One region of the Labrys sedimenti genome, then DNA from elsewhere that is predicted to be linked to it. Evidence: riboswitches for the same ligand, from Rfam matches in the RefSeq annotation. Region 1 holds a riboswitch; the other holds the start of a gene.
What was found. Region 1 has a riboswitch for fluoride ahead of crcB (fluoride efflux transporter CrcB). Riboswitches for the same ligand answer to the same signal wherever they lie in the genome.
Positions count from the first base shown of each region.

Region 1 (15,113 bases):
CCGATCTTTCCGACCCCGCAATCGAGTGACACGATCAAGGGCGGGATGGATGCGCATCCCTTCCAGGTGAATGCCGTGCTCTATCTCGACGACGTTGCAGAGGATGGCGGCGCCTTCAGCGTCTGGGAAGGGAGCCACTACATCATGGCGAAGGCGTTTGCCGGCCGCGCATCCTACAAATTGCTCGATAATGTCGAAGCCTTGCGCCTGGAAGCGGAGGCCCGTTGCCGTCATGTGATGCTGCCCGGGGCGCGCGGCACGCTGGTGCTGTGGCACCATCGGCTCTTGCACACGCCGACGACGAACCGGACCGACAAGATTCGTTATGCCTTGCTCGCGGACTACTACCGTGACGACTGGCTCGACCAGGCCGACGAGCCCCACACGGACGATTTCTGGGAAGGGTGGCCGCTGTCTGCGTCGCCATCGTCGAGGCCCGCTTACGAGCCTGAAGAGCCTGGCTTGACCATTTCGCCGCGAAACACAAGGACGCGCCGAAACAAGGAACTGGCGCAATCAGGCGCTTCGGCCTGAAGGCGGGGCGCGCTCTCGCATGAGGGTGCCGCCTGCCGCTGCATGAGGGCGATGCGCCGGCGCTAGAGCGTTTTGCGATTTGGTGGAATCACCAAGAATCGCAAAGACGCGTCCCACCAAAGAGTGAGAGCAACGCAGCGCTTCCGTCTAAACGCGCTTTGCTCTAGAGCAAAGTGCGGTTTCTCGGAATCGCACTTTTTCTCTATCTCCTTGTTTTGACGCGTTTTCTAATCGAAAAGACCATCAACTCTTCCGGAAAACGCTCTAAGTGCTCGCGCCGTCGAATTTGTGAATCTCGAGCGCATCGAGGTCGATGGCTGGCACGCAGCGCAGATTGATCGCCACCATGGCGGCCCCGTCGGGCCGCTTTGCTTTGGCAAAGGCCTGAGTGCCGCAGGTCTCGCAGAACTGGTGTTCGATGCGGTGCTTGTTGAACTGGTAGGTCTTGAGTCTGGCCGGGTCGGCGGAGATCGTCACCGCCTCGGCCGGCAGGAAGGCCAGGAGCGAGCCCTTGCGGCGGCAATAGGAGCAATTGCAGCTCACTGCGCTGGTCGGCGCGTCGGCCTCGGCCGTAAAGGAAACCGCGCCGCAATGACAACTGCCTTCGAAGCTCATGTCTCGTCCTCCCGGGATGGTTGTATGCAGGGCGACAAATATAGTCCGGAGCGAGGGATTCGGGGATCCTGTACCGGCGCCGGGAAGAGGACTTGCTTTTGTTTGTGCAGGGCCTTGGCAGACGTCAAAACCATACACACTCTATATTCTGAGTGATTTGCTCGACCGGGCCTCGCGGACCCGGCCTGCCCTTTCATGGGAGATCTTCATGGCCCGCCAATTGCGGCTCGGCGCCTTCATGCGTCCGGCGAGCATTCATACCGGAGCCTGGCGCTATCCGGGCGCCTGGCCCGACGCCAATTTCAACTTCGCCCATCTCAAGCGCCTGGCCCAGCGCCTCGAAAGCGCCCGCTTCGACGCCTTCTTCATGGCCGATCATCTCGCCGTGCTCAACATGCCGGTGGAAGCGCTCAAGCGTAGCCATACGGTGACGTCGTTCGAGCCCTTCACCCTGCTGTCGGCCCTGTCGGCCGTCACCGAGCATATCGGCCTGGTCGCCACCGCCTCCACCACCTTCGATGCCCCCTACCATGTCGCCCGCCGCTTTGCCTCGCTCGATCATCTCAGCGGCGGCCGGGCGGGTTGGAACATCGTGACCACGTCCAATCCCGATGCGGCCCTGAATTTCGGCCTGGACGATCATATGGGGCACGACGAGCGCTACCGCCGCGCGCGGGAGTTCTATGACGTGGTCACCGGCCTGTGGGACAGCTGGGCTGACGACGCCTTCACTCGCGACGTCGAAAGCGGCCTCTATTTCGACCCGGACAAGCTGCATGTGCTCGGCCACAAAAGCGAGTACCTCTCCGTGCGCGGGCCGCTGAACATCGCCCGCCCGGTGCAGGGCTGGCCGGTGATCGTGCAGGCGGGTTCTTCCGAGCCGGGCCGGCAGCTCGCGGCCGAGACGGCGGAGGCGGTATTCACCGCCCCGCCCAATCTGGCGGAAGGGCGCCGCTTCTATGCCGACGTCAAGGGCAGGATGGCCAGGCTCGGCCGCGAAAGGGATCATATGAAGATCCTGCCGGCTGCCTTCGTGGTGGTCGGCGACAGCGTGGAGGAGGCCAGGGCCAAGCGCGCCAGGCTCGACAGCCTGGTGCATTACGACAGCGCCATCGCCTCGCTCTCCATCGCGCTCGGCCATGATGTCTCGGGTCTGGATCCCGACAGCCGGCTGCCGGCCATTCCCGAGACCAATGCCAGCAAGAGCGGCCGCGAACGGGTGCTACAACTGGCCGAAAGCGAGGGCCTCACCGTGCGCCAGCTGGCCCAGCGCCTCGGCGGCTATGCCGGCCTTGCCTTTGTGGGCACGCCCGCCAGCATCGCCGATGACATGGCGGAATGGCTCGAAAGCGAGGGCTCGGACGGCTTCAACGTGATGTTCCCCTATCTGCCCGGCGGCCTCGACGATTTCGTCGACAGGGTCGTGCCGGTGCTGCAGGAGCGTGGTCTGTTCCGGCGGGAGTATGAGGGGCGGACGCTGCGCGAGAATCTCGGCTTGCCGCGGCCGCAGAACCGGTTCTTCAAATAGGAGAAAATTTTCTGCAGAATTGGGGCGGTTGGAGTGTCAGCCTCCTGGCTGACATCTTGGAAACGCAGCCCTTGCTGGCAAGCAGAATGTCAGCCAGGAGGCTGACACTCCGCATATCCTGCGCTCTTTCATGCAAACGTAATTGTCGTCCTAAACTCGGCCTTCATACCATTGCGAAGCTGTCGGGATCCGGGCCGATCTTGCCCTTGGGGTCGTCGAGCTTCTCGATGGCGGCGATGTCCTCCGGCGCCAGCTTGAAATCGAAGACCTGGAAGTTCTCGACGATACGGGCCGGCGTCACCGATTTGGGGATGACGACATTGCCGATGTCGAGATGCCAGCGCAGGATCACCTGGGCAGAGCTCTTGCCGTATTTCTTGCCGATGGCCGTCAGCGCGGGATCGCTGAGCAGCGTGCCCTGGCCGAGCGGGCTCCAGGCCTCGGTCGCGATGCCCTCCTTGGCGTGGTAGGCGCGCAGGGCCTTCTGCTGGAAGCGTGGATGCAGCTCGACCTGGTTGATCGCCGGCACCACACCGGTTTCGGCCTTCAAGCGTTCGAGATGGGCGATCTGGAAGTTGGAGACGCCGATGGAGGCGACGAGCCCCTCCTCGCGCAGCTTGATCAGGGCCTTCCAGCTTTCGACATAGAGATCGCGTGAAGGCACCGGCCAATGGATGAGATAGAGATCGATCGTCTCCAGGCGCAGTTTTTTCAGGCTGGCCTCGAAGGCCCGCAGGGCCGTGTCATAGCCCTGGTCGCCGTTCCACAGCTTGGTGGTGACGAAGATGTCCTTGACGGGGACGCTGGAAGCGGCGAGCGCGTCGCCCACGCCGGCTTCGTTGCCATAGATGGCGGCGGTATCGATCGAGCGATAGCCCGCCTCGATCGCCGCCGTCACCGCGGCGCTCGCGCCCTCGTTGGGCACCTGCCAGACGCCGAAGCCGAGTTGCGGAATTTCCTTGCCGTCATTGAAGCGAATGGTCGGACTCATGGGATTCTTTCCTGAGGTCGTCGAAGGGAAGGGAGGGATGAAAACAAAGTGGCGGTCCGATTTCAGGGGAGGCGGATCGCCGGAAGAAGGATGCAGCCGCTGGGGCACGATCCTTCATCTAAGGTCTGGTCAGCGAAGCGCAACCATCGGTCTCACTGAAAGCCGGCGATCGCATGCGGGACATAGGGGGCTTCGAGCGCTGCGATCTCTTCACCTGTCAATCCGAGATCGAGTGCTGCGACGGCGTCACTCAGATGATGCGGCTTGGAGGCTCCGACGATCGGCGCCGTTACATCGCCTTTCTGCGCCACCCAGGCGAGGGCCACCTGCGCCCGCGGCACGCCGCGCGCCTTGGCGATGGCGGCCACGGCCTCGATGACCCTGCGGTCGGCATCCTGCGTGGCGTCATAGAGCGCCGTGCCGACATTGTCGCTCTGCTGGCGCTCACTGCTCTCGCTCCAGTCGCGCGTCAGCCGGCCGCGGGCGAGCGGGCTCCAGGGCAGGACGGCGATGCCCTGGTCGTGGCAGAGCGGCAGCATCTCGCGCTCCTCTTCCCGGTAGAGCAGGTTGAGGTGATCCTGCATGCTGACGAATTCGGTCCAGCCATGAAGGCGGGAGGTGTAGAGCGCCTTGGTGAACTGCCAGGCATGCATGGAGGAGGCGCCGATATAGCGGGCCTTGCCGGCCTTCACCACGTCATGCAGGGCCTCCAGCGTCTCCTCGATCGGCGTCGACGCGTCCCAGCGATGGATCTGGTAGAGGTCGACATAGTCGGTGCCGAGACGCCGGAGGCTGTTGTCGATCTCGGCCAGGATGGCGCGGCGCGACAAGCCCTCGCCATTGGGGCCGGGACGGGTGCGAAAGAAGATCTTGGTCGCCAGCACGATCTCCTCGCGCCGCGAAAACTCCTTGATGGCCCGGCCGACGATTTCCTCGGAGGTCCCGTCCGAATAGGTATTGGCGGTATCGAGGAAATTGATGCCGGCTTCGATGGCCCGGCGGATCAGGGGGCGGCTCTGTTCCTCGGGCAGGGTCCAGGCATGGTTGCCACGATCGGGATCGCCATAGGTCATGCAGCCAAGGCACAGGCGTGACACTTCGAGCCCCGTCGAGCCGAGCTTGACGTAATCCATGGATGAAAACTCCTCGCTGAAAATCTATTTCGAGCGCGGCGCCATCCGAAGGGCCACGCGAACCGACCAATCCCGCTGCTCGATGGATTGGATCGATTGTGAAACGGCCGAGTGTCGAAGTCCAGCTTCAAAGCAGGGCAGAATGACCCGCCGACGTTCGCGCTGTACCCGGCCCGGATGAGCTGGGCTTGGGCATTGAACCAGACGTTGCGGGCATTGAAGGGAAACGCCGTTTCCCGACCAGCGGTATGGCTCCTTCGATGGTCGACATCGATATGGCCGCTGGCGAAGAGCTCGAAGCTGCCGATCGCCTGCAGCAAGGGCTCCGGCACCCCGATCAGAGGATCAACGGGCTCGCTCGCCGAACATCACCAAGGCCGCGGCGCCGACCAAGCCGGCATTGTCGCCGAGGGCGGCTTTCACCACCGGCACGTCGCGGAAGGAGGGCAAAGCGGTGGTGCGGATGGTCCTGTGGATCGTCTCTGCCATCAGGTCGAAGCCATGCGAGACGCCACCCCCCATCACCACTTTCTCGGGGCTATAGAGATGGATGAGGCTGATAAAACCCTCGCCGAGCAAATTGGCTTCCTCGTCGAGGAGCGCGAGCGCCGTCGCATCACCGCCGCGGGCGGCTTCGACGACGTCCCCGGCGGTCGGCGCCACCAGGCGCGCAAGACTGCTGCCGGGATGAGCGAGCGCGGCTTCGCGTGCGCGCCGGTCCAGCGCGGTGCCGGCCGCATAGGCTTCGAAGCAGCCGACGGCGCCGCAGCTGCAGCGCGGTTCGTCTCCAGCTGGGCGGAGATTCTGCGCCAGGCGGAAATGGCCGACATGGGCGGTCATGCCGCGCCTGCCATGCAGGAGCCGGCCATCGCTGACCACACCGCCGCCGATGCCGGTGGAGACGGTGACATAGAGGAGATGGTCGAGCCCGCGGCCGGCGCCGAAGCGCCATTCGCCGTAGCAGGCGGCAATAGCGTCGCCTTCCACCACCACCGGCCGACCGAGGGCGGCGGAGAGCTCGTCGCGCAGGGGAAAGTCTTCCCAGCCCGGCAGGGTCGGGACATGGATAAAGGTGCCGGTGTGGCTGTCGAGCGGGCCGGGCGCGCAGACGCCGATACCGGAGAGCGAACCGAGGCTCTCGTCGTCGGTCACCTCATCGATGAGGCGGCGGAATTGCGCCATCACGGCTTTCGGGCCGCCGGCCACATCGGTGCGGGCGGCGGCGCGCTTGAGTACGGCGCCGGTATCATCAACGAGGGCGGCGCGCACCTGCGTGCCGCCGAGATCGATGCCGATGGCGCGCCGATGCATGGGTCAGGGCTCCCGCTGCAGGCCATGGACCCAGGCGATGCGGGCGGCCAGATCCGGCGCACCGAAGGCCAGAGACCCCATCACGATGGTCTCGGCGCCGGCGAGACGCAGATTGGGCACGGTGTGCTCGCGATTGCCGCCATCGGAGGCAAGGATGACGCGATGCCCGGCCTTCCCGGCGATCAGCTTGCGGGCTTCGCGCAGGCGCGCCAGGGCTGTCTCGTCGAGGCCGACGCCCTTGATGCCGATCAGGGTGCCGAGCAGGGTCAGCATATCCAGCCGGTCGAGGAAGGGCTCCGCCGCCGCCACGGGCGTGTGGAGCTGCAGCACCATGCCGGTGGCAAGGCCGTGCTCGCGGATGCGAGCCAGCGCCGCGTCGGCATTGGCGTTCTCGGCATGGATGCTGATCAGGTCGGCACCGGCTTCGGCGAACTGCTCGATCTGGTCGAGGAGGATGTCGTCCGTCGTCATCAGATGGACGTGGATCGGCTTGGCGGTGACCTTGCGCACGGCTGCCGTCAGGTCCGGGAAATAGAGCAGGGCCGGCGAGAAATGGCCGTCGGCGACATCGACATGGAAGATATCGACATGGGACTCGACCCGGGCGATGTCGTCGGCGAGGCGGCCGAGATCGGCGGACCAGAGCGAAAATTCGGCGAGGAGGCGGTCGGCGGGCAGGGCCTCGAGCCAACCGGGAGCGGGTTTCATGCTGAAATCTCCGAGAGAAATTGCGCCAGAGCGGCGCGGAAATCCTGGACGTAGCGCGGTTTGTCCAGCGCCTTGGGGGTGATGCGGGCAAGCCGGGCGCCGGGAATGAGCGCGGTGAGCGCTTCGGCGTGGCCGAGCGGGTGGATGGCATCGAGCTCAGTACCGATGACGAGCGTCGGGATCGTCAGGGCGGTAATGTCGGCGCGGGAGACGCCGGGTCCATCCGCCGAAATGCGGGCGAGCAAGGCCGCGGTGACGGCCTGGGGCTCCCGTGTGAAGAAGCCGCGTAGCGAGGCGAGATTGTCCGGGGCGCCGGCGGCAAGATCGCGCGCCGTATCGGAGGCCTCGAACAGTGCCCTTGCTTGCGCGGGCTCGTGGCTGGCGAGCAGCGCGCCGACCTGAGCATTGGGTGCCATATTGGCCGGGCCCGCCTCGGCAATCCAGGCCGGACGGGCGAGCACCAGCGCACGCACCCGGTCCGGCCTGGTGACGGCGAGGCGCAGGGCGATCGCCGCGCCCATCGAAATGCCGCCGAGGACGACCGGGCCAAGCGCCAGGCTGTCGAGCCAGTGCGCCAGGTCGTCGGTGAAGGTTGCGATCGAGAGAAGCCGGGTGTCGCCGGCGTCCGAGCCGCCATGGCCGCGGCATTCGAGCGTAAGGCAGCGCGCCGGCAGCTCGAAGGGAAAGATTTCGGCCGGCTGGGCAGCATCCCCGCACAGGCCATGCTGGAGGACCACGGGCATGCCGCTGCCGCGGTCATGCACCGCGAGGCTGAGGTTGTCGCGCTGGAAGGTCGCGTTCATCGGCTCAAATGCTCCAGGCCGTCGGAAGGAGCCACGACTCTCCTTCTCCCGCAAGGGGAGAAGGGAGTGGTTCTGCGGGGTTCAGCGCCCCTCATCACGCGATCACCTCCGCCAGCTTCCGGCCGAGAAACGCGGCAACCTCTGCCGCCTCCCCGGCGGCGAGGCCATGAGTGACCAGGGGGCCGTCGAAGCCGATGCGGGCGAGGCCGGCGAGATAATGGTCGTAGTCGAGCACGCCCTTGCCGGCCGTGGTGAAGCCGCCGGCGGCGTCCCTGTCCTTGGCGTGGGCCATGACGATGCGGTCGGCCAGGAGGTCGATGGCTTCCGAGACCAGGCGCTGCTGCTCGGCGAGGGAGGCAACCTCGAAGAGATTGGCCGGGTCGAGGATGATCTTCAGCCGGGGGCTCGCCATCTCGTCGATGATGGCGCGGGCCTTGGCGGCCGAATCGATGACATTGGCCAGTTCCGGCTCGATGCCGAGATCGACATCGTGCCGCTCGGCGATATCGAGCGCCGTTTCCAGACTGGCGGCGAGATCGCGCCAGGCCTCCGGCGTGGCGTTGTCGGGATGGCCGCGCCACTGGTCGTCCGGATCGCGCGTGCCGGTACATAGCGTGAGCAGGCGCGTTCCCATGCCGCGGGCCGCCCCGGCGATGATTTCAAGGCTGTCGTGGCCGCGCCAGCGCTGGGCCGGATCGGGATGGATCATGTTGTAGGTGGCGGAGACGGCTGCGACATCGAGCTTCTGACCGAGAGCAGCAGCATGGACCGCCTCGGCGACGCCGTCCGGAATGGCCGGGGGCATGGGGGGCAGGCCCGAGCAGGCCATATTGTATTGCACGGCGCCGTAGCCCGCCGCGCGGGCGGCGGCCATCACCGTTCCCGGCGTGTCGCCGGGGAAGGTCTTGGCAAAGATGCCGAGCCGCATCACAGCTCTCCCTTGACGTCGGCGAGCCGCACGGCACGGCCCTCGCGAACGGATTGGGCGATGGCGATCATCGCCCTGACAGAGGCGACGCCGTCCTCGATGTCGGCACCGCGCATCGGCGCGCCCTTGAGGATGACGTCGGCGAAGCCCTCCAGCTGCCGGCGGTAGAAATGGCCGTCCGCACCGAGCACGCGGGTGGTGGCGCCGTCCTTCTCGCGGAAGATGTCGACGTCGCTGCTCTTGTAGTACCAGGGGTTATAGGTCTTGCCGAGCACGCTGCCATGCTCGCCATAGATCTGGAAGCCCTCGTGCCAATCCATGCGCACGGCTACGGTGAGGTCGAGATGGCCGAGCGTGCCATTGGCGAAGGCGATGTCGACGAACCAGCAGCGTGCGCCGAAGCGCTCGGAAAAGCGCGCCTCGACCTCGACGATCTCGCCGCCGAAATAGCGCGCGGTGTCGACGAGATGGCTGCCATGGGCAAGCATGTAATAGCGCTGGAGGTCGGCCTTGGGATCGCCGGCTGGCTTGCGGGCCTGCTTGCTGGTGACCATTAGGGGCTGGACGGCATCCGTCATTGGGTAGCGATGGGTCGAATCGCAATACCAGGCCTTGAGGGCGAGCATCTCGCCCATTTCCGTGTCGATGAAGGCCTTGGCCGCTTCCAGCCCGGCATCGAAGCGCTTCATATGGCCGACCTGCAACACCTTGCCGCTAGCAGCCACGGCGGTGCGCAAGGTTTCCACTTCCTCGACGCCGACGCCGACAGGCTTTTCGCTGAGCACATGCTTGCCCGCTTCCAGCGCGGCGATCGAGGCCGGCACGTGGAAGGCGTCCGAGGTCGCCACGATCACCGCATCGAGTTCGGGATCTGCCAGCATGGCGCCATAGTCCGAAAAGGTCTTCTCGGGCTGGTGGGTCCAGGCCATGCGCTCCAGCAGGTCGGGTGCGACGTCGCAGATGGCGTAGAGGTCGGCATTGCGCGCCTTGGTGCAGCTCTCGAAATGAGCGGCCTGCGCGATCGGGCCGCAGCCCAGCACGCCGACCTTGAGGCGGCGCTCTTCCTTCTTCGGCATCAGGGCTTCCTGTGTTTTCTATAATTTATTTATTATCTAAACAAATATGAAGTGCAAGGCTTTTGCTCCTTTCGGTACCCCAGGTCGCATATGATGGGACAAAATTGCCTCGAAGCGCAAAGGCGCTTGCAAACAAGGCCATGGGAGTCTCTGGAGAATAGGTGAAGCGAATTGGCTCAACCTTTGTCATTGCCGGGCTTGACCCGGCAATCCAGCCTGCCCTTCGAGACATCGAAGCACGGGCTGCTGGATGCCCGGGTCAAGCCCAGGCATGACAAGGGTGGCTAAGGCCTCTTCGTGATTCGTGATGGTACCACCAAATCGCGAAGCGCCGTCGAGATTCGGGTAGAGTGAGATCATGGCTGACCAGACCTTCGCGCGTTATGTGAACGAGCGGCGTATTCTCACCCAGTTGCGCCTGCAAGGGGCGATGCCCCGGGCCGAACTCGCCCGGCGTCTCGGCCTGACCCCCGCCACCATCACCAACCTGGTCGAGAATCTCACGGCCAGCTCTCTCCTGGTCGAGCGGCGCACCTCTCGCGAGGACAATGCGCGCCGGGATGTCGGCCGGCCCGGTGTCGACATCACCCTCAATCCGAGCGGCGGCTACTTTCTCGGGGCCGAGATCGGCGTCGGCGTGGTGCGTTTTGCCCTGATCGACCTGGCGCTCGGGGTGGTCGACAGCCGCACGGCCCGCCTGGCTCATCCGGTTGGCCCGGAGGCGGCGGTCGATGCCATCGCGACCTATGCCCGCGGCCTGGCGCAGCCCTTGCGCTCGATCGGCATCACCGTGCCTGGCCTGGTGCGCTCGGACGGCTATGTCGTGCACCTGCCCATGCTGGGCTGGAAGGATCTCAACCTGAAGGCCCTGGCGGAGCAGGCGCTCAGCGCGCCTGTCTTTGTCGAGAACAACGCCCATGCCGCCGCCTTTGGCGAGGTTTATACCCAGCCCGGGCTGCAGGCAGACGCCATCGTCTATCTCAAGCTCGGGGCCGGCTGCGGCGGGGCGGCCATCGTCAACGGGCGCCTCGTCCGCGGCGCGGGCGGCACGGGCAACGAGTTCGGCCATATCCGCATCCGCGAGAGGGGCCCGCGCTGCTCCTGCGGGCAGGAGGGCTGCCTGGAGACCTTCGTCAACATTGCCGCACTCGATCGCTTCTATCGGCCGGGGCAGGGCTTCGGCGTCGATTCTCTTTCCGCCTTGCCGGCGATGGTGGCGGCCGCCGCCCATGCCGGGGATCGCAACGCCGGCGCGGCCATCGACGAACTCGCGGACCATCTCATCATCGGGCTGACATCGCTGACCAACATCTTCAACCCCAGCACGATCGTGCTCGGCGGCGCCATGCGCCCGGTGCTCGCCGCCCGGCTCGACAGGCTGTCGCAGGCGGTCGGCGCCGGCATCGTACCGGGGATGACCAGGCCACAGATCCGCTTGTCGACCCTGGGCGAGATGGAATGCGCCATCGGTGCCGCCACCATCGCCCATCATCAGGATTTCGACGTCTCCAACATCGAGATCGGCGGCTGATGCCAGGTGCGGCACCTGGCTGGGGATCCGAAGTCAGGATGCTTCCTCGTCGACCTGCACCTGTGCCACCTGCTGCGTGCCGTTGATCGCCGTCGCGCCATAGAAGCCGAGCGCCGAGGCGGCGACGCAGAGCACCACGGACACACCGACATTGATCAGGGCGCGCAGGGGCATGTTCATGTGCAGGAGTTCGAAGGTCTGCAGGCTGAAGGACGAGAAGGTGGTGAAACCGCCGCAGATGCCGACCATGAAGAACAGCCGCCACAGATCCGGCAGGGGCGCCCGGCCATTGGCGATGGTCAGCGCGCCGAAGAAGGTGATGGCGAAGGAGCCGGCGATGTTGATGAGGATGGTCGCCCAGGGCAGATTTTCACTATAGGGCGCCATCCACAAGCCGATCCAATAACGTCCCACGGAGCCGATGGCGCCGCCGATGGCGATCATGATGGTGTTGGCGAGCACGGGTGACATGGATGCTCCGAAAATTCGGTGAGAGAGATGAAGGTTTCGGCGGCAAGAGGCTGGTCCGATGAGGATAGCCGGGGCTTAGGCCCAATGCGGATCACCTAGCAAGGAAACACTACAAGGGTAGTGCAAACGCGAAGGCGCTCGAGTGAACGGCATTAGCTTTGGGCCACCGCCAATCTGAAATCCCGGCAATGCCTGATTCATGGCGGAATCAGCCCCAGACGCCAGGCGATGGCAAGTCCGATCAGGCCGAGAAGGGCCAGTATGAGCCAGATACGAAGCAGGAGAAAGGATATCGGCCGTCCCGGTCGCGAAGGGTGCATGGCATACCTCCAGAGAGATTGCAGCGGCACTTCGACGAAAGCGGGAGACGGGGACAACCTCCTACCGGCGCGAAGCACCTGGTAGGAGTCATCAGCCTTGCGGCGGTTTGGGGGGACTCCATCCCCTATCGATGCCCCACAATACGGCCCGGGTCCCGGTGGGGTCAAGCCGTTGGCGGCAACTCCAGCCTGTGCGAGATGCCGATGGCATCAAGGAAGCTCTCGTCGTGGCTGACCACCAGCAGGGCGCCATCATAGGCACGCAAGCCTGCTTCCACCGCCTCGATCGCATCGATGTCGAGATGATTGGTCGGCTCGTCCAGGATCAGCAATTGCGGCGGCCGCTCTCCGCCCAGGACGCAGGCGAGGCCGGCCCGCAGCATCTGCCCGCCGCTGAGGCTGCCGGCCTTCTGGAGAGCCGCGTCTGCCCGGAACATGAAACGGGCCAGCGCGGAACGGCAGGCATTCTCGTCCGATTGCGGATTGAGCCGCTTGAAATTGTCGCGGATCGTCTCCTGCGGGTCGAGCAGACTTACCTTCTGGTCGAGCAGGGCAAAACCGGGAAGGACCTGCACCTGGCCTGCCTGTGGCCGGAGGCGGCCGGTAATCAGGTCGAGCAATGTCGTCTTGCCGCTGCCGTTCGGCCCGACGACGGCGACGCGCTCCGGCCCGGCGAGCGTGAAGGAGAGGCCGTTCAGGATTGGCTGTCCCGTCTCGTAGCCGAACTGCAGCGCATCGAGGCGCAGGACAATCCTGTCGGGGGGCAGGCCCGTGGGCGCGAGCCTCACCGACAAGGGTTGCAGGATCTCGAGGCGCTCGCGCGCCTTGGAGAGGGCCTCTGTCGCCTGCGACTGCTGGCGTTCGGCCAGGCGAGCGCCGGCACCTCCGCTCTTTTCGCTGCGCTCCTTCTTGGCGTCGAGGAGCAGCAGGGGCGCATCGCCCTTGGCCCGGGCCTTGCGGCCCGCACTGTCCTTGCGCGCCTTGCGTTCCGCCGCGATCTGGGCTTTTCGCTCGGCTTCGTCGAGCCGCTTCTCGGCCTCGCCCAAATCGTGGCGGGCGGCCGCCAGTTCCAGGGCCTTGCGCGCCCGGTACCGGCTCCAATTGCCGCCATAGACGCAGGCGCCGAGCGAGTTCAGTTCCACGATGGCGTCCATGGCCTCCAGCAGTTCGCGGTCGTGGCTGACCACCAGCGCCCCGCCGCGCCAGCCGGCGATGAGATCGATGACGGCTTTTCGGCCGTTCCGGTCGAGATTGTTGGTTGGCTCGTCCAGCAGCAGGAAGTCCGGCTCGGCGAAGACCAGCGCCTCCAGGCCGATGCGGGTGCGCTGTCCGCCCGACAACGTCGTCAGGACGGTGCCGGGTTCGATGGGAAGGCCGAGTCGGGCGAAGGCCGCCGCGAGGCGGGTTTCCAGTGTCCAGTCGGCCATGGCGAGTTCTTCGGCGCTGGCCTGGCCCGATTCTGCTCGGGCGAGCAAGGCCAGGCCATCGGTCACGCCGAACAGATCGGCGACGGTCTCGTCCGGCCCGACCTGGACGGCCTGGCGCAGGCGTCCCAGGCTGCCATGGACGATAACACCACCGGAACGGGGCTGGAGATCCCCTGCTATCAGTTTGAGCAAAGTCGTCTTGCCGACGCCGTTGCGGCCGACGAGGCCGGACCGTTCGGAGCCGAAGCTCAGGTCGAGCCCGGAGAACAGCGCATGGCCGTCAGGCGTGGACCAGGAGAGATTGGAGAGCGTGATCGAAGCAGGCATGAGAATGGTTTATCCCTGACACAAGGCAAAGCGGCGTTGCGTTCAGGTTCAGATCCATTGCTTCACACTCACTGAATTGGCGATACCTCCTATCTAGGAGGATGGTCGGGCTCGTGCAAGATCTCCGAAGATCGGGTTCGCCCGCAGCCGCTCGACGGCGAAATCGACGAAGGAGCGCACCTTGGCGGAGGGCGCGCGGCCGCCGGCGTGGACGATATGAACAGGCACCGGTTCTTCCTCGAACTCGGTCAGCACGGTGCGGAGTGTGCCTTCGCGCAGGGCCGTGTCGACCTGATAGGCGAAGACACGCACCAACCCCCAGCCTGAGATGGCGGCTGAGATCCCCGATTCGTTGAGATTGCACATCAGCCTTGGCTGGATGCCGACATTGATCTTCTCGTCGCGGCCGAAGCGCCATTCCAGCCGCGGCCAGGCGCCGATCCTGGCGATGACGCTGTGACCGGCAAGCGCGGCGGGGCTGCGCGGCTCGCCATGCTCGGCGAGATAGGCGGGCGAGGCGCAGATCACCCGCCGCATGCTGCCGACGCGGATCGCCGTCAGCTCCGAATCCGGCAAATGGCTGATGCGGATGGCAACGTCCATGCCCTCCTCTACCAGATTGGTGATGCGGTCGAGAAACAGGGTCTGCGCGCTGACGACCGGATGCCGGCCGAGATAGTCCATCACCACTGGCAGGATATGGAGCTGGCCGAACATCACGGGCGCTGTGACGATCAGCGTGCCCGTCGGGGTGGTGTAGGAACCGGCGGCGGCGGCTTCGGCATCGGCGAGATCGGCCAGGATGCGCTGGCAGTCATGCAGGTAGCGCTCCCCGGTCTCCGTGAGCTTGAGCGAACGGGTGGTGCGGACCAGCAATTGCGCACCGATGGTCTCCTCGAGGAAGGCGATGGCCCGCGTGACGGCGGGTGGGCTCATGAACAGGCGCCGGGCGGCCTCGGCGAAGCCGCCGCTCTCGGCCACCTTCACGAACACCCGCATGGCCTGCCAGCGATCCATGACGCCTCCAATTTCCGATTGTTTCGATATCTGGAATGATGCCTTCCAATCAATCGATATTCTCTATCCACATCGAAATGATCAAGGTGCTCCGATAGCGCCGGTATCGGCGAGGAGGTCAGCTATGAAGCTCTATCACTATCCCCTGTCGGGACACTCCCATCGTGCCCACTTGTTTCTGTCGCTGGTGGGCGTGCCACATGAACTGGTCGGCGTCGACCTGAAGGCCGGCGAGCACAAGACGCCGGATTTCCTCAAGCTCAACACGCTGGGGCAGGTACCGGTCCTCGACGATGGCGGCGTGATCGTGTCGGATTCGCTCGCCATCATCGTCTATGTCGCCCGCAAGCTCGGGCTGGAGAACTGGCTGCCGACCGATCCGGCTGCTGCAGC
Region 1 covers NZ_JAXOUF010000010.1:194,243-209,355, reverse strand. The annotation lists gene U1R88_RS24665 (phytanoyl-CoA dioxygenase family protein) at 1-534, shown strand, start outside; gene U1R88_RS24660 (GFA family protein) at 799-1,149, opposite strand; gene U1R88_RS24655 (LLM class flavin-dependent oxidoreductase) at 1,358-2,677, shown strand; gene U1R88_RS24650 (aldo/keto reductase) at 2,841-3,668, opposite strand; gene U1R88_RS24645 (aldo/keto reductase) at 3,821-4,801, opposite strand; gene U1R88_RS24640 (ROK family protein) at 5,147-6,112, opposite strand; gene U1R88_RS24635 (ribulose-phosphate 3-epimerase) at 6,116-6,820, opposite strand; gene U1R88_RS24630 (alpha/beta fold hydrolase) at 6,817-7,623, opposite strand; gene U1R88_RS24625 (sugar phosphate isomerase/epimerase family protein) at 7,718-8,551, opposite strand; gene U1R88_RS24620 (Gfo/Idh/MocA family protein) at 8,551-9,627, opposite strand; gene U1R88_RS24615 (ROK family transcriptional regulator) at 9,986-11,158, shown strand; gene crcB (fluoride efflux transporter CrcB) at 11,192-11,629, opposite strand; fluoride riboswitch at 12,025-12,084, opposite strand; gene U1R88_RS24605 (ABC-F family ATP-binding cassette domain-containing protein) at 12,114-13,703, opposite strand; gene U1R88_RS24600 (LysR family transcriptional regulator) at 13,797-14,720, opposite strand; gene U1R88_RS24595 (glutathione S-transferase family protein) at 14,845-15,113, shown strand, end outside.

Region 2 (15,113 bases), on a different contig from region 1:
AACAGCGCGCAGTGCGAGAACCTGCCTGAGGATGTCGCAATCGTCACTCCTCCCCCGCCGCCGGGCCTGATCGAACCCCGGGTCGAGGCGCTGATCCAGGCCACCGGCATCGATTTCCGCATCGGCGGCAACCGCGCCTTCTACGCCCCAGCGCTCGACTATGTGCAGGTTCCGCCGCCGCAAGCTTACTACGACCCGATCAACTGGCACCGCACGGCGCTGCACGAGATGGGTCACGCCAGCGGCCACGCCTCGCGGCTGGGCCGCGACCTGTCAGGCGGCTTTGGCACCAAGAAGTACGCGTTCGAAGAGTTGATAGCCGAGATGAACGCCGCCTTCTGTTGCGCCTCCATCGGCATCGTACCCACCGTCAGACATGCCGATTATATCGGCTCGTGGCTGGAGGTGTTGCGCGAAGACAATCGCGCCATCGTCCGCGCCGCATCGCAGGCGAGCAAGGCAGCGGACTGGCTGCTCGGCTTCCTGCCGGGCGACGACCAAGCCGGCCCTTCGATCGACAGGAGGGCGGCATGATCCTTCTCACCACCGAGCTGCGCGAGCAGCTCCTCGCCAACGGCCGCGATCGCGACGCTGATCCCATCCCCGTGGTGAAGTTCTTCAACCCCTTGGGCGAGGGGGTATGGCTGGCGACCGAACTCGATGCCGACGGCGACACACTGTTCGGTCTAGCCGATCTCGGCGAACCTGAGTTGGGATCGTTCAGCCTGTCGGAAATGGCCGAGGTGAGCCTACCGCTCGGCCTTGGCATCGAGCGCGACATCCTGTTCGAGGGCCTTTTCCCGATCTCCGCCTGGGCCGAGGCGGCGCGAAGGACCGGAAGCATCCGGGCCGCCGAGCGCGTGCTCTACGCAGCCCATCGCGCCAGTCGCAGGGATGGCTAATGCGGCCTCTGCCGCCGACCACATTCCACGTCCTATCGAGAGACGCCGCGCAAACGCGCGGCGTCTCTTCGCGTGGCCGGTTGCCCATTCTCTACGCTAAAGACTCTCCTTCATCATCCCCGCCCACGCGGCGAGCAGCATCCCTTCAAGGTCATTATCCTCCCCAACCACTACGCTGAACACAGCCAGCGTGTCGGCGAACTCTTCGACCTTGAGATGTCCGCGAGCCTGCAGCGCCGTGACCAACATCGTCAGCGCCTTGCCATTTGCGCCGATCATGGCGCGCTCCACCCGCGATAGCCTCAGGTTAGCGCCTCGTTGCACTAGATTCGCAAACCAACGGCGCAATCCCCTTAGCGCGTCCTCAACAGCCCGTCGTGCTCATTATCGGTCTCCGATCAACTCCAGCGTCGGCATCCCGCCCGACGAAGGGAAGTGACGTCGAACAGTCTCTACGACGACTATTATAGTCGGGCTCGACATTCTCCGAAAGCGATGGTGTCAAGACGAGCGTGAAGTCGTCCGATCGGCCGCTGGCCGACAGTGGAAGATGAGAGAGTTAGAGGAGGGCCGGGATTTCGTGACGGGTTGGAGGTCGAGAGAGAGGCTCTCGGCCGCCCGTCGCGGAGTAAATCCCGATGGCTAGTGCAGCTCAAAAGATCGTCCTGTCGTCTTCGCGCGACATCCCTTTCAACAAACTGGTCCTGAGCCAGTCGAATGTTCGGCGCGTGAAGGCCGGCGTCTCAATCGAGGACCTGGCGGCCTCGATCATCCGGCGCGGGCTTATCCAGGGCCTTAACGTCCGGCCCGTGGTCGATGGCGACGGCAACGAGACCGGGATGTTCGAGGTGCCCGCCGGCGGCCGCCGCTTCAGGGCGCTCGACCTGCTGGTAAAGCAGAAGCGCCTCGCCAAGACCGCCCTCGTGCCTTGCGTGGTCCGTCCGGTCGACGATCCGATCCTCGCCGAAGAGGTGTCCTACGCAGAAAATGCCGAGCGCGCCGCGCTGCATCCTCTCGACGAGTTCCGCGCCTTTCAGGATATGCGCCTCAAGGGCACGCCCGAAGAAGATATCGCTGCCGCCCACCGCGTCAGCGTTCAGGTGGTGAAGCAGCGGCTGCGCCTTGCAGCGGTCTCACCGACGCTGCTGGACATCTATGCCGACGATGGCATGACGCTGGAGCAGCTCATGGCCTTCACCGTCTCGAACGACCATGTTCGCCAGGAGCAGGTCTGGGAGGCGATCAAGGACTCCTGGTCGAAAGAGCCGTACCAGATCAGGCGCATGCTCACCGAGACAACGGTGCGCGCTTCGGACAAGCGAGCCGTGTTTGTCGGGCTCGACGCCTACGAGGCGGCTGGCGGCGTCATCATGCGCGATCTCTTCCAGTCCGACGATGGCGGTTGGCTGCATGACCCCGCGCTGCTCGACCGGCTGGTCGCCGAGAAGCTGAAGGCGACGGCAGGGACGATCGCCGCCGAAGGCTGGAAGTGGATCGAAGTGGCGGTCAGCTTCCCCTATGACGCCGCGCGGGGCCTGCGCGAGTTGCAAGGCGAACCGCTCGACATCTCGGCCGAGGAACAGGCCACCATCGACGCGCTCAACGCCGAATATCAGAAGCTTGAGGGCGAATATGAGGGCGCCGACGAGCTGCCGGACGAGGTCGACCAGCGCCTCGGCGAGATCGAGACGGCTCTCGCCGCGTTCGAGACCCGGCCGGTGCGTTTCGAGCCGGACGACATCGCGCGCGCGGGCGTGTTCATCAGCATCGCGCATGACGGCAGCCTCGACATCGATCGCGGTTACGTGCGGGCCGAGGACGAAGCGCCGATCAAGCCCGAGGGCGAGGCCGGCGTGGATGCTGGCGGCGATCCGGGCGAACCCGCGGTTCAGCGCGCGATCATCACCATCGGCGGCCAGCCAGCCGAACCCGAGGAGGACGAGGAGGACGACCTCATCAAGCCGCTACCGGAGCGTCTCGTGATCGAGCTAACGGCCTATCGCACACTCGCGCTGCGGAACGCCGTCGCGGAGAACCCCCACGTCGCCATGACCGCGCTGCTGCACAAGCTCGTCTCGGACAGCTTCATGACCCGCATGTATACGGGCGCCATGGAAGCCGGGGTGAAGCACATCTTCTTCCCCGCCCAGGACGATGGGCTGAAGGACAGCCCGTCCGCGCGCGCCGTGCAGGATCGCCATACCGCATGGGCGGGCGACATCCCGAAGGACGACGACGCGCTGTGGGACTGGCTCGCGGGCCTGGACGATGCCAGCCGGATGGCGCTCCTGGCGCATTGCGTCAGCTTCGGCATCAACGCGCTCTATGAGCGGCCGAACCCGCACAGCGCCGGTGGCGTGTCCCAGCACACTCTCGACATGCGGCTCACCCAAGCCGACCGCCTGACCAAGGCGACCGGACTCGATCTCGTCGAGGCCGGCTGGCGTCCGACCTTCGGCAACTATCTCAACCGGGTCACCAAGCCCCGCATCCTCCAGGCGGTTCGTGAGGGCGCCGGCGAGCAGGCCGCGCAGCTCATCGACCATCTGAAGAAGGGCGACATGGCCAAGGAGGCCGAGCGCCTGCTGGTCGACACCGGATGGCTCCCGGAGCCGCTCCGCCTGGTCGCCGAGGCCGATGCGTCCGCGCCGGAGATCCAGACCGGCGGCGAGGATGAGGGTGCTGCGCTGCCCGACTTCCTCGCGGGCGATGACGAGGAGCCCGCCGGCGAAGACGACGAACGCCACCTCGTCGCGGCCGAGTGATCGCTAGAGCGGAGCGGCTCCGGTCGCTCCGCCTATCCTTCCAACCAAGGAGCTGCGCCAAGTTGCAATCCCCACCGGCGCCCCGACGCGTCGTCTTCCGATATCTCGTGCCCGTGCATGTCGAGGTCGAGGACGGGCTCGTTGCTCGCGTCGCCGTCATCGACGAGACGCCGGTCCGCGATCCCATCGTCGTCGAGGGCGACCCCGCCTATCTCGACGATGCCGTGCGAGCCGCCGACGACGGCCAATCTTGGCCGTCCTGGCAGTTCGGCTACTAGCCCGACCACAATCCGAACCCTCCCGAGCCCGGCCAAGCGCCGGGCTTTTTCGTTTCTGGAGCCCGCCATGACCGACTTTCTCACCCGCTTTTCTTGCCTCCTCGACGTCGGCACCCCCGCGAACGCTGTGCGCGCCTTCGACATCTACACCGCGTTGATGGCCGAGAACGCCCGCGAGGACCCGCCGGCCGAGCCGTTTGTGCTCTCGCTGACGCCCGAGTATGGGCCGGCCCGGCTCTGGCTGCGCGACCCGGGCAGCGCCGACCAGCAACTCGCGATCACCTTCGTGACGCGCTACGCCAAAGCCTTTGGGCTGACCGGGCGCTGGGGGTTTCAATGGGCCACCATCGCCTCCAACCCTGTCGTCGACGGGTTCTACGGGGGCGCCCATGTCCTTGAACTTTCAACTGGCGCGACGGTCGAGTGGCTGAGCACCGGACGTTGGCTCGCGGACCGCCTTGCCGACGGGGATGCCCGATGAGCATCCCCGCTCATGCCCGCACCAACTTCGAAACGTTGCTAAACGCCGCGACCAGCGGTGACCTGGCGCTCATGGAATGCACCGAGGTCGCGACCGGCGAGACGCGCTACGTCATCTGCGCCGTGGGGCGCGAGGGTGATGACTATATGCTTACGCCCTTCGGTCACCTGGCCGACGGCAACCCCTTCGAGCTTTATCGTCCGCCGGAAGCCTGACCTGAGCGCGATCGCCGCCCTACCAGACCGCGACCTCCCACTGGCCGTTGACCCGGGCGAAGCCGATCGGACGGTTCTGCGGAGCCGCACCGGTCTTCGCCGGGTCCATGACAAGCTGCGTCATACAGGTCACGCCGGGTCCGACACCGCCAGGCGAGCAGTCGCCGAGCTTCAGCGTCGCCCGCTCCAGCGATGTGCCGGTGAACAAGCGATGGCGCCTTACCGCGGCCGTGGCTTCTTCCTCGCTCGGCTGCGCCACGCCGGCAGCGATGGCCGGCGATGCCGAGACTGGCGAAATCACCGGCCGGAGAACGAAGCCTGCGCCGAATCCGACTGCCAGGCATCCGGCCGCAATGATGCCGATCACGCTTCCCTTCATGCCGCCTACCTTCCTCGCCAGGCGCGGCGAGCCTGTCGAAGGGCGCGCCGCGGCCAATTCTCCCAACTGAGACTAGCGTCCCATCGCGTCCGCCGGAAGCCGGATCGATGACGACGCGCGTCGACCGCACCAGAGTGAGAGGTCGGCCGGGACGGGTTGAGCCCGTCCGGTCGAGAGAGAGCGCCGGGCCGGCTCGCCCGTCTTTCGCTCTTTCGAGGTATCTTCCATGCTTCACGCTCCGATCCAGGAACCCGCTTCGGCGGCCTCGCTCCCGCTCGCGTCCCACGCGCCGCCGGCCGCCGCCATTCTCGCCGCCGCCGAATATCTCCTTCCGCATCTCGAACAGGGCCGGCCCATCGACGCCGCCATCCTGCGCTCCGTCATGGAACAGGCCTTTGGTGCGTCCGACACCGGCGGCGCCTGGGATTGGAAGACGGCCTACGAGGCTTGCGAGGCGGCGACCGTTCTGTTCCTGCGCAAATACGGAAAGCCGCTTTTCCGCAAAGCTGCGTCTCCGACTGCACGGCTCGCCGCGCTGGCCAAGATCGCCGGCCTGTTGCCGACCCACACGCGCCGGTCCGAGGAAACCCAGGCCTTTCAGCAATTCTCGACGCCGACGCCCCTCGGTTTGGCGGCGTTGACCGCCGCTTCGCTCACACCCGCCGACCGGGTGCTGGAGCCCTCGGCCGGCACGGGCCTGCTCGCGGTCCTCGCTGAGATTGCCGGTGCTAATCTCATCCTCAACGAGCTGGCCGAGACCCGCGCCGATTTGCTCGCATCTCTCTTTCCAGCAACGACCGTCACGCGTTTCGACGCAGCCCAGATCGACGATCATCTCGATCGCAGCGCCATCCCCAGTGTTGTCATCATGAACCCGCCGTTTTCGGTCATGGCGAACGTCTCGGGGCGCGTAGCCGACGCCGCCTACCGCCATATGACGTCGGCGCTGGCGCGGCTCGCGCCGGGCGGCCGGATGGTCGCGATCACCGGCGCCAATTTCTCGCCCGAGCTTCCAGCCTGGCGGGACAGCTTCGTCCGCCTTCAGGAACGCGGTCGCGTCGTGTTCACCGCAGCGATAGCGGGCTCGGTCTATGCCAAGCACGGCACGACCATCGAGACGCGCCTGACCGTCATCGATAAGGCACCCGCCGAAATTCCGGCCCGCTTTCCCGAAACCGCCGGTATCGCGCCTGATGTGGCGACCCTGCTCGCCTGGATCGAGCGGCATGTCCCGCCACGGCTCGCAGTCACACTGCCGAAAGAAGCGCCCGAGTCCGCGCCGCGCACCGTGCGCGGCTATCTCGCCCGGGCCGCGTCGGGCGCGCCCGCCCGACGCACTACGCAGATCGAGGGTGCGCCGCTCGACTATGAGACCGTGGCGTGGACGCCACCCGAGGGTGGCCGCCTGTCGGACTCGATCTACGAATCCTATGCGCTGCAGTCGATCCGCATCCCGGACGCTCAGCCCCATCCCACCAATTTGGTGCAATCGGCCGCAATGGCGTCTGTCGCGCCACCGAAGCCAAGCTATCGCCCGACGCTTCCGACCGCGATCGTCACCGACGGCGTGTTGTCCGACGCCCAGCTCGAGACGGTCATCTATGCCGGCGAAGCCCATGGCGAATTCCTCGCCGGTGCCTGGGCCGTGGATGAGACCGGCGATCTTGTTAGCGCCGCGCCGGATAACGCGCCGAATGCCATCCGCTTCCGCCGGGGCTTCATGCTCGGCGACGGGACCGGCGCCGGCAAGGGCCGCCAGTCGGCCGGCATCATCCTCGACAACTGGCTTCAGGGCCGCCGCAAAGCGGTCTGGATTTCGAAGTCCGACAAGTTGCTCGAAGACGCTCAGCGCGACTGGTCAGCCCTCGGCATGGAGCGCCTGCTGGTCACGCCGCTCTCGCGTTTCCCGCAGGGGACCTCCATCCGGCTTGGCGAAGGCGTCCTATTTACCACCTATGCCACGCTACGGTCCGACGACCGCGGCGAAAGGCTTTCGCGCGTCAAGCAGATCGTCGAATGGTTGGGCTCCGACTTCGACGGAGTGATCATTTTCGACGAGAGCCACGCGATGCAGAACGCCGGCGGCGGCAAGGGTGAACGGGGCGACGTCGCCCCATCGCAGCAAGGACGTGCGGGGCTGCGGCTCCAGCACGCGCTTCCGAACGCCCGGATCGTCTACGTCTCGGCGACGGGTGCGACCACCGTCCACAATCTCGCCTATGCCCAGCGGCTCGGCCTGTGGGACGGCGAGGATTTCCCCTTCGCCAATCGCGCCGAATTCATCGAGGCAGTGGACAATGGCGGCGTCGCGGCGATGGAAGTGCTCGCGCGCGATCTGCGGGCGCTTGGCCTCTACACGGCCCGCTCGCTCTCCTATGACGGCGTCGAATACGAGCTGGTCGAACATCAGCTCACGCCCGAGCAGACGCGCATCTACGACGCCTATGCCGGGGCGTTCGCCATCATCCACAACCATCTGGACGCGGCGATGCAAGCCGCCAATATCACCGGCGACGGCGGCACGCTGAATCGGCAGGCGAAGTCGGCCGCGCGCTCGGCCTTCGAGAGCGCCAAGCAGCGCTTCTTCGGCCATCTTCTGACCAGCATGAAGACGCCGACGCTGGTGCGCTCGATCGAGCAGGATTTGGCCGACGGCCACTCCGCCGTCATCCAGATCGTCTCGACCGGCGAAGCGCTGATGGAGCGGCGCCTCGCCGAGATCCCGACCGACGAATGGAACGACGTGCGGGTCGACATCACGCCGCGCGAATACGTCCTCGACTATCTCGCCCACTCCTTCCCGGTGCAGCTCTACGAGCCCTTCTCCGACAGCGAGGGAAATCTGTCGTCGCGTCCGGTCTATCGGGATGGCCAGCCCGTCGAGAGCCGCGAGGCCGTCGCCCGCCGCGACGAGCTGATCGAGCGGCTCGCATCGCTGCCCCCGGTCCCGGGGGCGCTCGACCAGATCGTCCAGCGCTTCGGGACGGACGTCGTCGCCGAAGTGACGGGACGCTCGCGGCGCGTGGTGCGCAAGGGCGAGCGCCTCGCGGTCGAGAACCGGGCCGGATCGGCCAATCTCGCCGAGGCGGCCGCCTTCATGGACGACCAGAAGCGCGTTCTCATCTTCTCGGATGCCGGCGGCACGGGTCGCAGCTATCACGCCGATCTCGCCGCCCGAAACCAGCGCCTGCGCATCCATTATCTCTTGGAACCGGGCTGGAAGGCCGACGCGGCGATCCAGGGTCTTGGCCGCACCAATCGGACCAATCAGGCGCAGCCACCGCTCTTCCGACCGATCGCCAGCGACGTGAAGGCCGAGAAGCGCTTCCTCTCGACGATCGCGCGCCGGCTCGACACGCTGGGCGCCATCACGCGCGGCCAGCGCCAGACCGGGGGACAGGGCCTGTTCCGGCCCGAGGACAATCTCGAAAGCTCCTACGCGCGTAATGCGCTCCGCCAGCTCTATCTGCTGCTGGTTCGGGGAAAGGTCGACGGCTGCTCGCTCCACCGCTTCGAATCCGCCACCGGGCTCAAGCTGACGGACGACAACGGCATCAAGGACGAGCTGCCTCCCATCACCACCTTTCTCAATCGGCTGCTGGCGCTCACCATCGATCTGCAGGGCGTGCTCTTCACCGCGTTCGAGCAGCTCCTGACGGCGAAGATCGAAGGCGCCATCCGCAGCGGCGTCTACGACGTCGGGCTCGAGACGCTGCAGGCCGAGAGCTTCGTCATCACCGGCAGCGAGGTGATCCATACCCATCCGGGCACCGGGGCGGAAACGCGGCTGCTCACCATCACCCGGCGCGAGCGCAATCGGCCGACGAGCCTGGCGGACGCGCTCGATCACCTTTCAGATCCCCGGGCGCGGCTCCTCGTCAACGGCCGTTCGGGACGCGCCGCCGTGCAGATCCCCGCACCGTCAATGATGCTCGACGATGGCGAAATCGAACGACGCGTGTGCCTGCTCCGCCCAATGGAGCAGCATTACGCACCGCTGCGCATGATGGACGAGAGCCATTGGGAGGAAGCCGATCGCGCCGTCTTCGCCGCAGCGTGGTGGGCGGAGGTGAACGACCTGCCGGAATTTGCCGACAGCACGATCCACATCGTCGCCGGCCTGTTGCTGCCGATCTGGAAGCGCCTGCCGAACGAATCGACACGCGTCTACCGGCTCCAGACCGATGCCGGCGAGCGCATCATCGGTCGCCGCGTCTCGCCCGCCTGGGCGGCGAACGCTGTGACGACGGGCGCCGCGTCACTGACTACGGAGCAGGCCTTCGCCGCGCTGATGGACGGCACGACGATTCTCGATCTTGCCGATGGCCTTCAGCTTCGCCGCGCGCGCGTCATGAGCGCCTATCGGCTAGAACTGACCGGTTTCACCGAGGCCATGCGGGATCGCCTGCGCGCCTACGGCCTGTTCAGTGAGATCATCTCGTGGAAGCTCCGCTTCTTCGTGCCTGCGGACGCCACCGGCCCGGGCGTCCTCGCCAAGCTGCTCGACACCTTCCCCGTGGCGCGCATCTCCGAGCGGGAGGCTGCGTGATGGCACGTCAGGATGCTTCCGATCTTTCGCATCGTCTCGGCCGGCAAGCCGAGGCGGTGTGCCGCCACTATCTCGGCAGTGGCCGGCGCGAGGGCGGCTATTGGCTGGTGGGCGATGTGCGCAACACGCCCGGCCGCTCAATGTATGTCCGGCTCAAGGACTCGCCCAAGGGTCTCGCCGGAAAATGGACTGACGCAGCCACCGGCGAGCATGGCGATCTTCTCGACGTCATCCGCGCAAGCTGCGGCCTGATCGATTTCAAGGACGTTGTCGACGAAGCGCGGACCTTCCTCAGCTTGCCGCCCCCGGAGCCGAAAGAACGTGAACACCAGCGGCATAGTCCGGCGCCGCATGGTTCGCCCGAGGCGGCGCGCCGGCTCGTTCACATGTCACAGCCAATCTACGGCACGCTCGTACAAGCGTATTTACGTGAACGCGCCATTACGGATTTACGCGGAACCGGAAGCCTGCATTTCCACCCGCGTTGCTATTACCGCCCTGACGAGCATGCAGCGACCGAGACCTGGCCGGCGATGATCGCGTCCGTCACCGACCTCGACGACAAGATCACCGGGGCGCATCGCACCTGGCTCGATCCCCGCCGCTGCGACAAGGCGCCGATCGACACGCCGAGGCGGGCGATGGGCGATCTTCTCGGCAACGCTGTGCGCTTCGGCATCGCTGGCGAGGTGATGGCGGCTGGCGAAGGCATCGAGACCGTCCTGTCGCTCCGGCAAGTTATACCCGACATGCCGATGTTGGCAGCGCTCTCGGCGGCACACCTCGCCGCCATCCTGTTCCCCGACACGCTGCGGCGGCTCTACATCGTCCGCGACAACGATCCGGCCGGTGACGGCGCGCGCGACACCCTGATCGAACGAGCGCACGCAGCCGGAATCGAAGCGATCGTCATCTCGCCGGAGCTGGGAGACTTCAACGAGGATCTGCGTACGCTCGGCCTGAACGCACTGCGCATGGAAGCCCGTTTGCAGGTCGCGCCGCAGGACGTCGTCCGCTTCATGGCATTGGCGGCATAGCCGGCAGGAGAACGGGCCTGCGGTTAGCCGTCGTGCTCAGCGGATGCGGCAATCCATCGGAGGGGACCGCGCCTCGGCCTTCGAGAGGGCGATCGGCCCACAAGCCGGCCAACCGGGCAATGGCGGCGGCCGACTATTTTCCGGCGCGGCCTGAAGGCCGCTTTCCATCGCGAGGCAAAATAGCCGGCCTTAGCCATCAAGCCCTGCGCTTGCGCTCCGGGTGCCCGGCCGTCCGGCCCGTGGGCTTCGTCGCCATGAAGGCCGCGACGGTCGCGGTCCAACCGACGGAGCATCCCATGCGTGATCACGACGATTACGAACCCCACCACGAAGCCTCACCCACCGACCATGTCCTCAACGAACTCCAGCTCCACGGCTACCGACCCTTCGCCGACGAGCCCGATCAACGGCTTCTGCCCGACGGCAACCAAGTCGCGGGCGCCGTCGCCGACATCTTCGACGCCCTGATTAGCACCTTGGAGGACACACGCCTCGAACCCGACCTCGACGATCTCCTCTGGTCGACCACCAACGTATTTCACCGCGCCACCGACCGGATCGGTCGGGAACTGGACGACAACGAGCAGGCCCAGAAGCGGGCGCAGCGGGAACAGGACGGCAGCGAAGTGAAGTCGGTCGAACTTGAGCGCCTGATCACCGAAGGCATGACGCTGATCGAGCGCCAGAACGCCTTCGAGCTGATGCGCGACCAGGCTGCCGAACATTACGAACGCCACGTCGGCAAGTCATGGCTCCCGCGCAGCGGATCGAAGGTCAACCATCGCAATCTGACCTCGGCGATGATCGACAGCCGCGACTTCCTGATGGCGAAGAAGCGCGCCGATCAGCAAGTGCTCCTCCCTCCCGGTCCGAAGATCGCCGTCACCGGCGGGCTGGACTTCAACGATCACCAGCTCATCTCGGCCAAGCTCGATCAGGTTCACGCGAAGCATCCCGACATGGTGCTGATCCACGGCAAATCCCCCAAAGGGGCCGAGAAGATCGCCTCCCTCTGGGCAAAGACCCGCAACGTTCCACAGATCGGCTTTGCACCCGACTGGACGAAACATGGCCGGGCCGCACCGTTCAAACGCAACGACGAGATGCTGCAGATCGTGCCGAAAGGCGTGATCCACTTCCCGGGCACCGGCATCAACGACAACCTCGCCGACAAGGCCAAGAAGCTCGGCATCCCGGTCTGGAGGTTCGGCGGCGCGTAAGCGCCGCCCCGACCTCTACCAAGAGCCGATCTCTTTCGATATCATGCACGGTGACGGGGATGGAGTTCCCCGATAACCGCCGTTCCGGCTGATGACTCCTACCAACACAGGCAACCCGCCTGTCGATGGTAGGTGTTCGCCTTCGACTTGTTGGTTGCCGCATGCACAGGGCAACCATGAACTATCTGATTGTTTCATCGGCGCGGGACTCGGCGGCATGGCCCGGCACGCGATCAACGTCACGGCCCTTCGCACGCTCGGCTCAAGCAGTTTTCCGTTCGGAACGCTGACCATCAACGTCCTCGGCTCGTTCCTGATGGGGATCGTCGTCGAGTATTTCGCGCTCCGCAGCGGGCTATCCCAGCATGCGCGCCTGTTTCTCACGACAGGCATCATCGGCGGGTTCACCACCTTCTCGGCGTTCTCGCTTGAGGTAGCACTTCTGATCGAACGCGGACAGCACCTTGCGGCGTGCGCCTATGTCTCAGGATCGGTAGTGCTTTCCATTGGCGCTCTGTTTCTCGCGATAGCAATTCTTCGGAACGCATTCGCGTGAACATCGACCACGACCTCGCTCTGATCGGAGCGGACCACCCCGCTTCTATGCGCTAATCCTTGGCCGGACGGGTCGCTTGGCGCCATCAACCCGTAAAGGGTCGGCTATGCGCGCATGCCGCCGCTCCGGCTGCGCCTGCGCGGTGATTGCAGCGACCAGTCCGACACTTCGGGCGCCTGTCAGCGGGGGAGGGTCCTCCGCTCGAAGACAGGAGCCGATCCGATGTCCCCGAACGAAGCCCAAGCCTTCGCCTTCAGCCTCGCCACCACGCTCATGGCAGCCATCGTCATCTTCCAGGCCGGTGACGGCACTCTTTCGGTTACGCCCGCCAGCGAATACGACGGCAGCGCTTCGGAGATTGTCCATGAAATTGATCCGTTTGCCCCCTGACCCCGCAAAATTGGCTGCCCCAGGCGGAAGTCGCTCGCGATTTCCGCTCCCGGCGTCCTTTATCTTTCGCTATTGTGCGATCGCGCCGTGGTGGTGGTGGCAGGCGAAACCGTTGAACCTATTCGAACGGAGGCCACCGTCATGATCATCCTCGGAATACTCGGATCGCTCGCAGCAATCGGCGTGCTCTGCTGGCTGCTATTCACGCTGGCTATTTTCGCCCTGCCGACCTTCGTAGGTGCAACCGTGGGAATGTGGGCGCACGGCAGCGGCGCAGGCGTTCTCGGCGGGATCGCCGTCGGCCTCGTCGCCGCGGCCGCGACCTTCGCCGCTGGTCAGCTCCTGATCACCTTCGTCAAACCGATGTGGCTGAAGCTTACCGTAGCGATCGTCTTCGTCGCCCCTGCCGCTGTTGCCGGCTTCCACGCCACCCACGGCATCGTGAAACACCTCATGCCATCTGAGGCATGGCAGATCACGTTCTCGGTCATCGGCGCTGTCGCTGTCGGCATCACCGCGCTTGTACGAGTTGCGGGAATGGCGGCGGCCCCGGGTCCTTCCGGCCGAGGCCTTGCACGGGCCTGATCTCCCATATTCCCGTCAAGGGGCCAGAGCTACGGGGGGGCCTCTTCGTCATCTCCTCTTGCGACGATAGGTCGATGAAGCGCGGATCGGCGCTGTCCTGAAGAAACGGCCCTCATTGAAGCGCTGCCTGCGTGCGACCCGTGTCTTAGCGGCCGAGAGAATACCCGGTGAGGCACTCCCCTGCGAACGGCGGCTGAAGGTCAGGATAGAGCAGTGCTGGCCCCTGTCGTGAGATGGACGAAGCCGGTGACATGCCGACGCGCCGGTTTGTCGATGCAGGACGGCCGCCATCTCTTCCGTCATGTGACCGTGTCTCGACCGCTCCAAACGGCCTCTTCAATGGCCTGATCTGGCCGAAGGCCGGCTAAAGCCCCGATCGCCTATGACGCAACAGCCGCGTCAAACTTTCTTCCCCTGCCGGCTGCGCCGCCATTCCTCGCGAGACAAGAAAGCCCTCCTTAGCTGTCAGGCCCCTGCGGGGTGCGCCGTCGATCGCCTCCGGCCAACCGATCGCCATCGAGGCCGCAATGGTGCGGGCTCGGAAACGGAAAACGGAGACTTACAATGGCGACCATCGGCACTTTCAAGAAGACCGGCTCGAACGAGTTCACCGGCGAAATCGTCACCCTCAGCGTCCAGGCCAAGAACGTGCGCATCGTTCCCGACCAGCGCGCAACCGGCGAGAACGCCCCCAGCCACCGGGTCTTGGTCGGCCGCGCCGAAATCGGCGCCGCCTGGTCCAAGCGCTCCAACGAGGGCCGCGACTATCTGGGCCTCAAGCTCGACGATCCGAGCTTCAACGCCCCGATCTACGCCAACCTCTTCGACGACGAGGACAGCGACACCTTCTCGCTGATCTGGTCCCGCCCCAACGGGCGCCGGGGCGACTGACGCCCGGCGCAAGGCCCCGGCCGAAAGGCCGGGGCCTTCGGCGTCCAAAGGCGACCGAATCAGTCACCGTGAAAGTGCCTCGCGGGCAGGCGCGAGAGCACGATTCGGATGGAAGTATCATTAAGAGGCGACTATTATAGCCGTAGTTCTGGCGTGCGCGTAGGTCCAAGTGGGAGGTGATCATGCATGATCACCGCCCGACAATCGCGGGCCGCACGCGCTTTGCTGGGTTGGACACAGGAGACGCTCGCGGACAAGGCCCGTGTATCCCTCACCGCACTCAAGCGATTGGAATCCGAGAGCAATCTCGGGATCTACGAAAGCACGCGCGACGAGGTGAGACGAGCCTTGGAACGAGATGGGATCGTCTTCTTGAGCTCCGACCAAGGCGTAGGGGTCATGCTTGTCGATCATAAGGTTCGTCGCTGATTATCGGCATATCGCCGCCGTGACGCGATTGTCCGGCGACACGGCTTGCATTCGTAACGGCGTCAGATCATCGTTAACAAATCCCTCCACAGTGGATATTTCGGACATCAGGGGGATGCGGTGACGACGCACGACTTCAAGGATGAAGCACCAACGGGATCGGCTCTCACGCCGTACGACCGGGCGCATATGGCCTTGTACCTGCGCCTGATCGATTCATGGCGCGACGGAGCCGACTGGAGAGAAGCCACACGCACGTTGTTCGGCCTCGATCCTGACGCTGATCCGGAGCGTTGCCGTCGCGTTCATGCGACACACCTCGCACGGGCGCGCTGGATGTCCGAGCACGGCTACCGCGAAGTCGCGAGAGAGAGCCTTGCCCGTTAGCGCCCGCGATGCCTCGGGAGCAACACCTGTTGCTTCAACCTGGACTTCC
Region 2 covers NZ_JAXOUF010000003.1:160,041-175,153, reverse strand. The annotation lists gene U1R88_RS12430 (ArdC family protein) at 1-534, shown strand, start outside; gene U1R88_RS12425 (DUF2958 domain-containing protein) at 531-902, shown strand; gene U1R88_RS12420 (hypothetical protein) at 999-1,181, opposite strand; gene U1R88_RS12415 (ParB/RepB/Spo0J family partition protein) at 1,541-3,667, shown strand; gene U1R88_RS12410 (hypothetical protein) at 3,730-3,945, shown strand; gene U1R88_RS12405 (hypothetical protein) at 4,013-4,426, shown strand; gene U1R88_RS12400 (DUF6117 family protein) at 4,423-4,641, shown strand; gene U1R88_RS12395 (hypothetical protein) at 4,661-5,020, opposite strand; gene U1R88_RS12390 (strawberry notch-like NTP hydrolase domain-containing protein) at 5,247-9,569, shown strand; gene U1R88_RS12385 (DUF7146 domain-containing protein) at 9,569-10,606, shown strand; gene U1R88_RS12380 (DUF2493 domain-containing protein) at 10,903-11,826, shown strand; fluoride riboswitch at 11,873-11,934, shown strand; gene crcB (fluoride efflux transporter CrcB) at 12,044-12,382, shown strand; gene U1R88_RS12370 (hypothetical protein) at 12,605-12,772, shown strand; gene U1R88_RS12365 (hypothetical protein) at 12,914-13,357, shown strand; gene U1R88_RS12360 (DUF736 domain-containing protein) at 13,922-14,248, shown strand; gene U1R88_RS12355 (helix-turn-helix domain-containing protein) at 14,435-14,677, shown strand; gene U1R88_RS12350 (DNA -binding domain-containing protein) at 14,798-15,064, shown strand; gene U1R88_RS12345 (transcriptional regulator domain-containing protein) at 15,073-15,113, shown strand, end outside.
Region 2: another riboswitch for fluoride. It lies ahead of crcB (fluoride efflux transporter CrcB); the one in region 1 lies ahead of crcB (fluoride efflux transporter CrcB).